Sandaracinus amylolyticus: one gene and its partner. Each later gene encodes a partner of the first gene's protein in a complex. Links are inferred from orthologs where the notes say so. Each region holds a gene or a part of one and is shown in the gene's direction. Other genes may lie near its edges. The genes, in order: prmC and prfA.

The links.
Region 2: the proteins of prmC (region 1) and prfA are in contact, whole or in part, in a crystal structure (PDB 2B3T), measured with the Escherichia coli proteins. The link is inferred for Sandaracinus amylolyticus from one-to-one orthologs.

What each region holds. Positions count from the first base shown.
Region 1 is NZ_CP011125.1:3,854,249-3,857,368, forward strand. The notes cover bases 210-3,018. They hold prmC (peptide chain release factor N(5)-glutamine methyltransferase), read left to right. Parts: upstream 210-1,071; coding sequence 1,072-1,965; downstream 1,966-3,018. Other genes in these bases: DB32_RS16455 (hypothetical protein), read right to left, coding at 210-555; DB32_RS16465 (DUF547 domain-containing protein), read left to right, coding at 1,974-2,690; DB32_RS16470 (hypothetical protein), read right to left, coding at 2,843-3,018. In the rest of the region: more of DB32_RS16455, read right to left, coding at 1-209; more of DB32_RS16470, read right to left, coding at 3,019-3,120. UniProt on the Escherichia coli protein: Methylates the class 1 translation termination release factors RF1/PrfA and RF2/PrfB on the glutamine residue of the universally conserved GGQ motif, i.e. on 'Gln-235' in RF1 and on 'Gln-252' in RF2.
Region 2 is NZ_CP011125.1:9,037,439-9,040,645, reverse strand. The notes cover bases 310-3,205. They hold prfA (peptide chain release factor 1), read left to right. Parts: upstream 310-1,170; coding sequence 1,171-2,241; downstream 2,242-3,205. Other genes in these bases: DB32_RS38020 (hypothetical protein), read left to right, coding at 2,417-3,115; DB32_RS38030 (DUF1385 domain-containing protein), read left to right, coding at 310-1,121. In the rest of the region: more of DB32_RS38030, read left to right, coding at 30-309. UniProt on the Escherichia coli protein: Peptide chain release factor 1 directs the termination of translation in response to the peptide chain termination codons UAG and UAA.

The sequences.
Region 1 (3,120 bases):
CACGACGCGCAGCGCGAGGTTCGCGAACTCGTCGAAGTCCTCGTACGCCAGCACCGGGCGCACCACGCCGAGCGCGAGGCGCAGCGGGCGATATCCCTCGCGCGTCCCGATGCGCGCGAGCGCCTCCATCGCCTCGCGATCGTCGCGCAGCGTCTCGAGCAGCTCCGCGAGCAGCCGCGTGTTGCGCGGCAGTCGCTCCTCGGGCGCGTCGTAGAGCGGCAGCAGCTCGCCGAGGAAGAACCCGAGATCGTCGCCGATCGCGTCCTCGGGCAGCACCTGATCGAGCGCGCGCGCGAGGCGCTCGCGGTTCTCCATGAGCACCACGAGCTGGCGCGGCGCGTCGCCCGGCGGCTGCACCTCGCCGCGACAGACCGGCTTCCATCGTAGGCCCATCACGTCGGTCGGGTTCGCCTCCGACGCCATCCGCTCGCAGAAGACGCGGACGATCTCCTCACCGAGCGTCCCGCGCGCCGCGGGCACCCGTGTGGTGTCGAAGTGCGAGCAGCCGATCGACAGCCAGACCACCAGACAAGCGAAGAGGGCGCGCTGCCTCATGACCCCAACCCCCGAGAGCACGACGTGACGCGACGCGCGCGCGCTCGCCGACCGAGGCCGAGCGACGCGACGCGTCGTATGAGCGTGCTCACGACGTTACGCGGGGAACCCTTGATGAAACAAGGCCGGAACGGATAGGCGACGCGCTTTCTGACGCGGTGCAACAAGCCTGACGCATCGCGTTAGCCCGGCGCCGCTGTACGAGTTGAACGGCGTTCAAGATTGCTGACGCGCCGTGTCAAGTTTTTGACGCGTCCTGACCGAACGGTCAGCGATCCGCGTCGAAACCGGGACATCGACGTTGCCCTTTGCGATGCGCGGAGCGCTCCGCTAGTGACGCGCCGTGCAGCGGGAGTGCCGATTCATTCGAGCGCCTACGAAATCCGGCGGCTTTCGCGCCCATCGCGGCGTACGTCCTCGGGCCTTCGGTCGCCGTGGGTCGGACCACGGCTCGGTCGGCCCTCCGGGCGCCGCCACGATCGACACGAAATTCTTGGATTTCCCCTACGGCTTCGAATGAATCAGCACTCTGAGCGCTGGACGATCCGCCGCGTCGTGAAGTGGAGCGCCGACGACTTCGCGTCCCGCGGCATCGAGTCGGCGCGCCTCGACGCCGAGCTGCTCGTCGCGCACGCGCTCGGGCTCGATCGCGTGAAGCTCTACATGGATCTCGATCGTCCGCTCGCGCCCGACGAGCTGACGAAGATCCGCGAGCTCGTGCTGCGGCGTCGGAAGCGCGAGCCGGTCGCGTACATCCTCGGGCGCCGCGAATTCTTCGGGCGCGGCTTCGAGGTCTCACCCGCGGTGCTGATCCCGCGGCCCGACACCGAGACGCTGATCGAGGCGGCGCTCGAGCGTCTGCCCGAGGACGCGAGCGGCGCGGTGCTCGACCTCTGCACCGGCAGCGGCGCGATCGCGGTGACGCTCGCTGCCGAGCGCACCGGCATCGAGGTCGACGCGACCGACCTCAGCGAGGCGGCGCTCGAGGTCGCGAAGAAGAACGCGTCGAAGCTCGGCGTCGCGGAGCGGGTGCGCTTTCATCACGGCGATCTCTTCGCGGCGCTCCCGAGCCCGCGCGAGTACGCGCTTATCGCCTGCAACCCGCCGTACATCGCGGAGCACGAGCGCGCGACGCTCGCGCCCGACGTCGCGCAGCACGAGCCCGGGATGGCGCTCTTCAGCGGGCCCGAAGGGCTCGACGTGCTCCATCGGTTGTGCGCGGAGGCCCCGAAGTGGCTCGCGCCCGGCGCGTCGATCCTGATCGAGGTCGGCGCGGGACAAGCGCCGGCGGTGATCGCGCTGCTCGAGCGCGCGGGGCTCGTCGAGGGCAGGGCGCACCAGGATCTCGGCGGGCACGAGCGCGTCGTCGAAGCGCGGCGCGCTCGAAGCGGATCGCGCGCTGCGACGTAGTAAGAGACGTGCGCGCGCTGCTGATCGCGATGGTGGTGTCGCTGGTGCCGAGCGTGGCGTCGGCGCTCGACGTCGAGCCCTGGGATCGCGTGCTGCGCGCCCACGCGCGGAACGAGGGCTTCGACTACGCGGGGCTCGCGCGCGACGAGGCGGGCCGTCGCGACCTCGCGACGTTCCTCGAGAGCGTCGCGACGATGCGCGAGGACGAGCCGCTCTCGTCGTGGCTCAACGCGTACGACGCGATCGTGGTGAGCGAGATCGTGGAGCGCTGGCCGCTCGAGAGCGTGATGCGCGTGCCGGGGTTCTTCGATCGCGAGCGACATCGCGTCGCGGGTCGGGAGAGGACGCTCGACGACGTCGAGCATCGCGTCATCCGCGCGCGGTTCCGTGACGCGCGCGTGCATGCCGCGCTCGTGTGTGGTGCGCGATCGTGTCCGGCGCTCCATCCGCGCGCGTTCCGCGAGAGCGATCTCGACGCGACGCTCGATCGCCTGACGCGCGCGTGGATGGTGAGCGATCGCGGGCTGCGCGTCGAGGGCGGGACCGTGAGGGCATCGGCGATCCTCACGTGGTACCGCGCGGACTTCGAGCGCGACGGCGGCGGCAGCGTGCTCGGGTGGCTCCGTCGGTACGCGCCGGAGCGGGTCCGGGGGATCTCGGATGGGACCGCGGTGGGGGAGCTCGGTTACGACTGGTCGGTGAATCAGGCGCGAGCGCTCCGGTGAGTGGCGCGGAGGAGGGCCGGTACGGCTTCGGCCCGCCCGTGGGTGAGGTGGTGGAGAGCTCGCCCCCGGTCCGCGCTCTTCGCGCGGCCCGAGCGCTCGCGCGTCGCACCGCGCTTCGCGCGTGTGTGCGCTGTCGCGCGTGAATCGTGAGCTCAGAGCGTCTGCGCGCGCAGCAGGAACGCGTCGCGGTTGTAGCGGTGGAAGTCGCGATCACTCTCGTAGGCCTCGTCGATGGCGCGCTCGATCGTCGGGGCTCGTGATGCGAGCCAGCGAGTGATCGCGTCGGACGTCGCGTTCGAGGTCCAGGGATCGAGCGTGGGTTGGTGCGCGAGGTCCTCGACGACGGTGAGCAGCGCCGCGCGCGCTGTGGCCGACTGCGCGAGCTCGACGTCGAAGGTCGCGAGCAGCGGCGCGAGGGGATGACCGGTGG
Region 2 (3,207 bases), 5.2 Mb from region 1 along the record:
CGCTGCTCGAGGGCACTAGAGTGCACGCCGTGAGCACGCAGGAAGCACGGCCTTACATCGGCGGTCAGGCCGTCATCGAAGGCGTCATGATGCGCGCGCCGGGCGGCGTCGCCGTCGCGGTGCGCAGGCCCGACGGGCAGATCGTCGTCAAGGACGGTCCGCTCCCCGCGGCGCTGCGCAGCCCGATCTGGAAGATCCCGGGGCTGCGCGGGATCGGGACGCTGTACGAGTCGCTCTCGCTCGGGTATTCGGCGCTCCAGTTCAGCGCGGACCAGCAGGGCGAAGAAGAGGCGCCGAAGCGCACCGGCATCGCGTCGATGCTCCCGGTGCTGCTCTTCCCCGCGATGCTCGCGACCCAGGACCCCGAGCCCACCTCGTCGGGCGGCGGCGCATCGAGCGGCGGCTCGCGCGCGGCGATGTTCGTGTCCACGCTGCTCGCGCTCGGGCTCTTCATCGCGCTCCCGCAGCTCCTCGCGACCGGCGCGGGCTGGCTGATCGGCGCGGACCTCGATCTCGGCGACTGGCGCTTCCACGCGCTGACCGGCGTGTTCAAGCTCGTCGTGCTCACGACGTACCTCGTCGCGATCTCGCGGATCCCCGAGATTCGTCGGGTCTTCCAGTACCACGGCGCCGAGCACAAGACGATCTTCGCGTACGAAGCGGGGCTCGCGCCCACCGTCGACAACGTGCGCGCGCAGTCGACGCTGCACCCGCGCTGCGGCACGACGTTCCTGATCACCGTGGTGATCGTGTCGGTGATCCTCGGCTCGATCGTCACGCCGCTCGTGCTCCCGGGCGCGAGCGGGATCGGCGGACAGATCGCGACGCTCGCGCTGCGCATCTCGCTGCTTCCGGCGATCGCCGCGATCTCGTACGAGCTCCAGCGCTTCTCGGCGCGCTACTGCACGACGGGCCCGCTGCGGGTGCTGCTGTGGCCGGGGTTCCTCTTCCAGAAGATCACGACGCGCGAGCCCGACGACGCGCAGATCGAGGTCGCGATCGCGTCGATGCAGAGCGCGTTCTGGCGCCAGCGCGAAGGCGATCGTGCGCCCGCGAGCGATCAGGTGCGCGTCTTCCCGTCGCTCGACGGCGCGCTCGCGCACTACGCAGGATCGCGTTGAGCGCGCTCCTGCGCAGCGCCTTCCGCGCCTCGAGGCGCGCCACTTGAGCATGCTCCCGGTCGACAAGCTCGAATCCCTCGCGATGCGTCACGAGGAGCTCGAAGAGCTCCTCTGCCGCGCCGACGTGATCAGCGACGGCAAACGCTACGCGCAGCTGCGCCGCGAGCACGGTGAGCTCGGCCCGCTGGTCGAGACGTTCGCGCGCTGGAAGAAGACCTCGAAGCAGCTCGAGGACGATCGCGCCGCGCTCGCGGATCCCGATCTGCGCGAGATGGCGGAGGAAGAGATCCCGACGCTCGAGGCCGAGCTCGACACGCTCGCCAAGGAGCTCGAGGTCCTGCTCCTGCCGAGCGATCCCAACGACGCGCGCAACACGATCGTCGAGATCCGCAGCGGCACCGGCGGCGAGGAGGCGGCGCTCTTCGCGTCGGATCTCTTCCGCATGTACACGCGCTACGCGGATCGTGTGGGCTGGAAGGTCGAGATCCTCGACACGAGCCACGCGAGCGCGGGCGGCTACAAGGAGATCGTCGCGTCGTTCAGCGGCGATCGTGTGTACTCGCGCATGCGCTTCGAGGGCGGCGTGCATCGCGTGCAGCGCGTGCCCGCGACCGAGTCGCAGGGGCGCATCCACACCTCGACCGCGACCGTCGCGGTGCTGCCCGAGGCCGACGAGGTCGACGTCGACATCGACGAGAAGGACCTCGAGATCTCGATCGCGGCGAGCGGCGGGCCCGGCGGTCAGGGCGTCAACACCACGAACAGCGCGGTGCAGATCCTCCACCGTCCGAGCGGCATCATCGTGAAGTGCCAGGACGAGCGCTCGCAGATCAAGAACAAGGCGCGCGCGATGAAGGTGCTGCGCGCGCGCTTGCTCGAGCGCGAGCAAGCGGCGCACGACGCGCAGATCGCGGCGGAGCGTCGCGGCATGGTCGGCAGCGGCGAGCGCAGCGAGAAGATCCGCACCTACAACTACCCGCAGAACCGCGTGACCGATCACCGCATCGGCCTGACGCTGCACAAGCTCGACGCGGTGATGAACGGCGACGTCGACGAGCTGCTGAGCGCGCTGCGCGCGAGCCATCAGGCCGCGCTGCTCGAGGCGCAGTCCCGCGGCTGATGGGTCTCGGCGTGAGGCGCCCGGCGCCGCGGTTCTGCCGCCTCGCGAGGTAGAGGTGGGGAGGGCTCGCGCCGCGCGCGTGCGCGCGCTGTCGCGCGGGGATCGGGGTCGTGGCGATCGGTGCGGGGGCGCTCGGCGCGGAGCTCGTGGAGCGGTGCGTGCACAATCGGCGGTCATGAACATCCACGACACACGCTGGCTCGCTCCCTTCGTCCTCATCGCCGCGCTTGGTTGCGACAACGACCCGGCTCCGATCTCGGTCCAGGAGTACGGCGCCGAGGGATCGCGCTGGCTCTGCACGCGGCTCTTCGACTGCTGCGACGCGGACTCTCGCGCGGGCTTCTTCGGGGTCGCGTCCCCCACGCCGAGCACCACCGAGGAGTGCATCGCGTACTTCGATGCATCGCTGGGGACCGTGTTCGAGACGCTCGCCACCAGCATCGACGCCGGGCGCGTCGACTACGACGGGGCGCTCGCGGCCTCGTGCCTCGAGGGCTTCGAGGAGCAGTCGTGCGAGGACTTCCGCGCGATGGTGACCGGCTCGGTGCTGGTCTCGCAGTGCGACGGAGTCTTCCAGGCGCGGGTCGCCGATGGCGGCGCCTGCTCGACGCTCTTCGACTGCGAGAGCCGCTCGTGCACCGCGATCAACGCGGACGCGCTCGGCACCTGCCGCGCGATCGCGGGCGAGGGCGACGCATGCGGGGCCTCGACGGTCTGTGCGACGGGCCTCTTCTGCGACGTCCGCGCCGAGCCGCCGGTGTGCACGCGCTCGCGGGAGGACGGCGCGGAGTGCCAGTCGTCGCTCGAGTGCGCGAGCTTCTCGTGCGTCGAGAACGAGTGCGCGCCGCGCGCGCCGCTCTGCGAGGCGAGCTGAGCGCGGTCGCGTCGGGCGGGTGATCGTCATCGGCGTCGGGTGCCACGCGGGGGCAGCGGGCGGCGATCGTGATCGGCGGCGGGCGCCGGCGG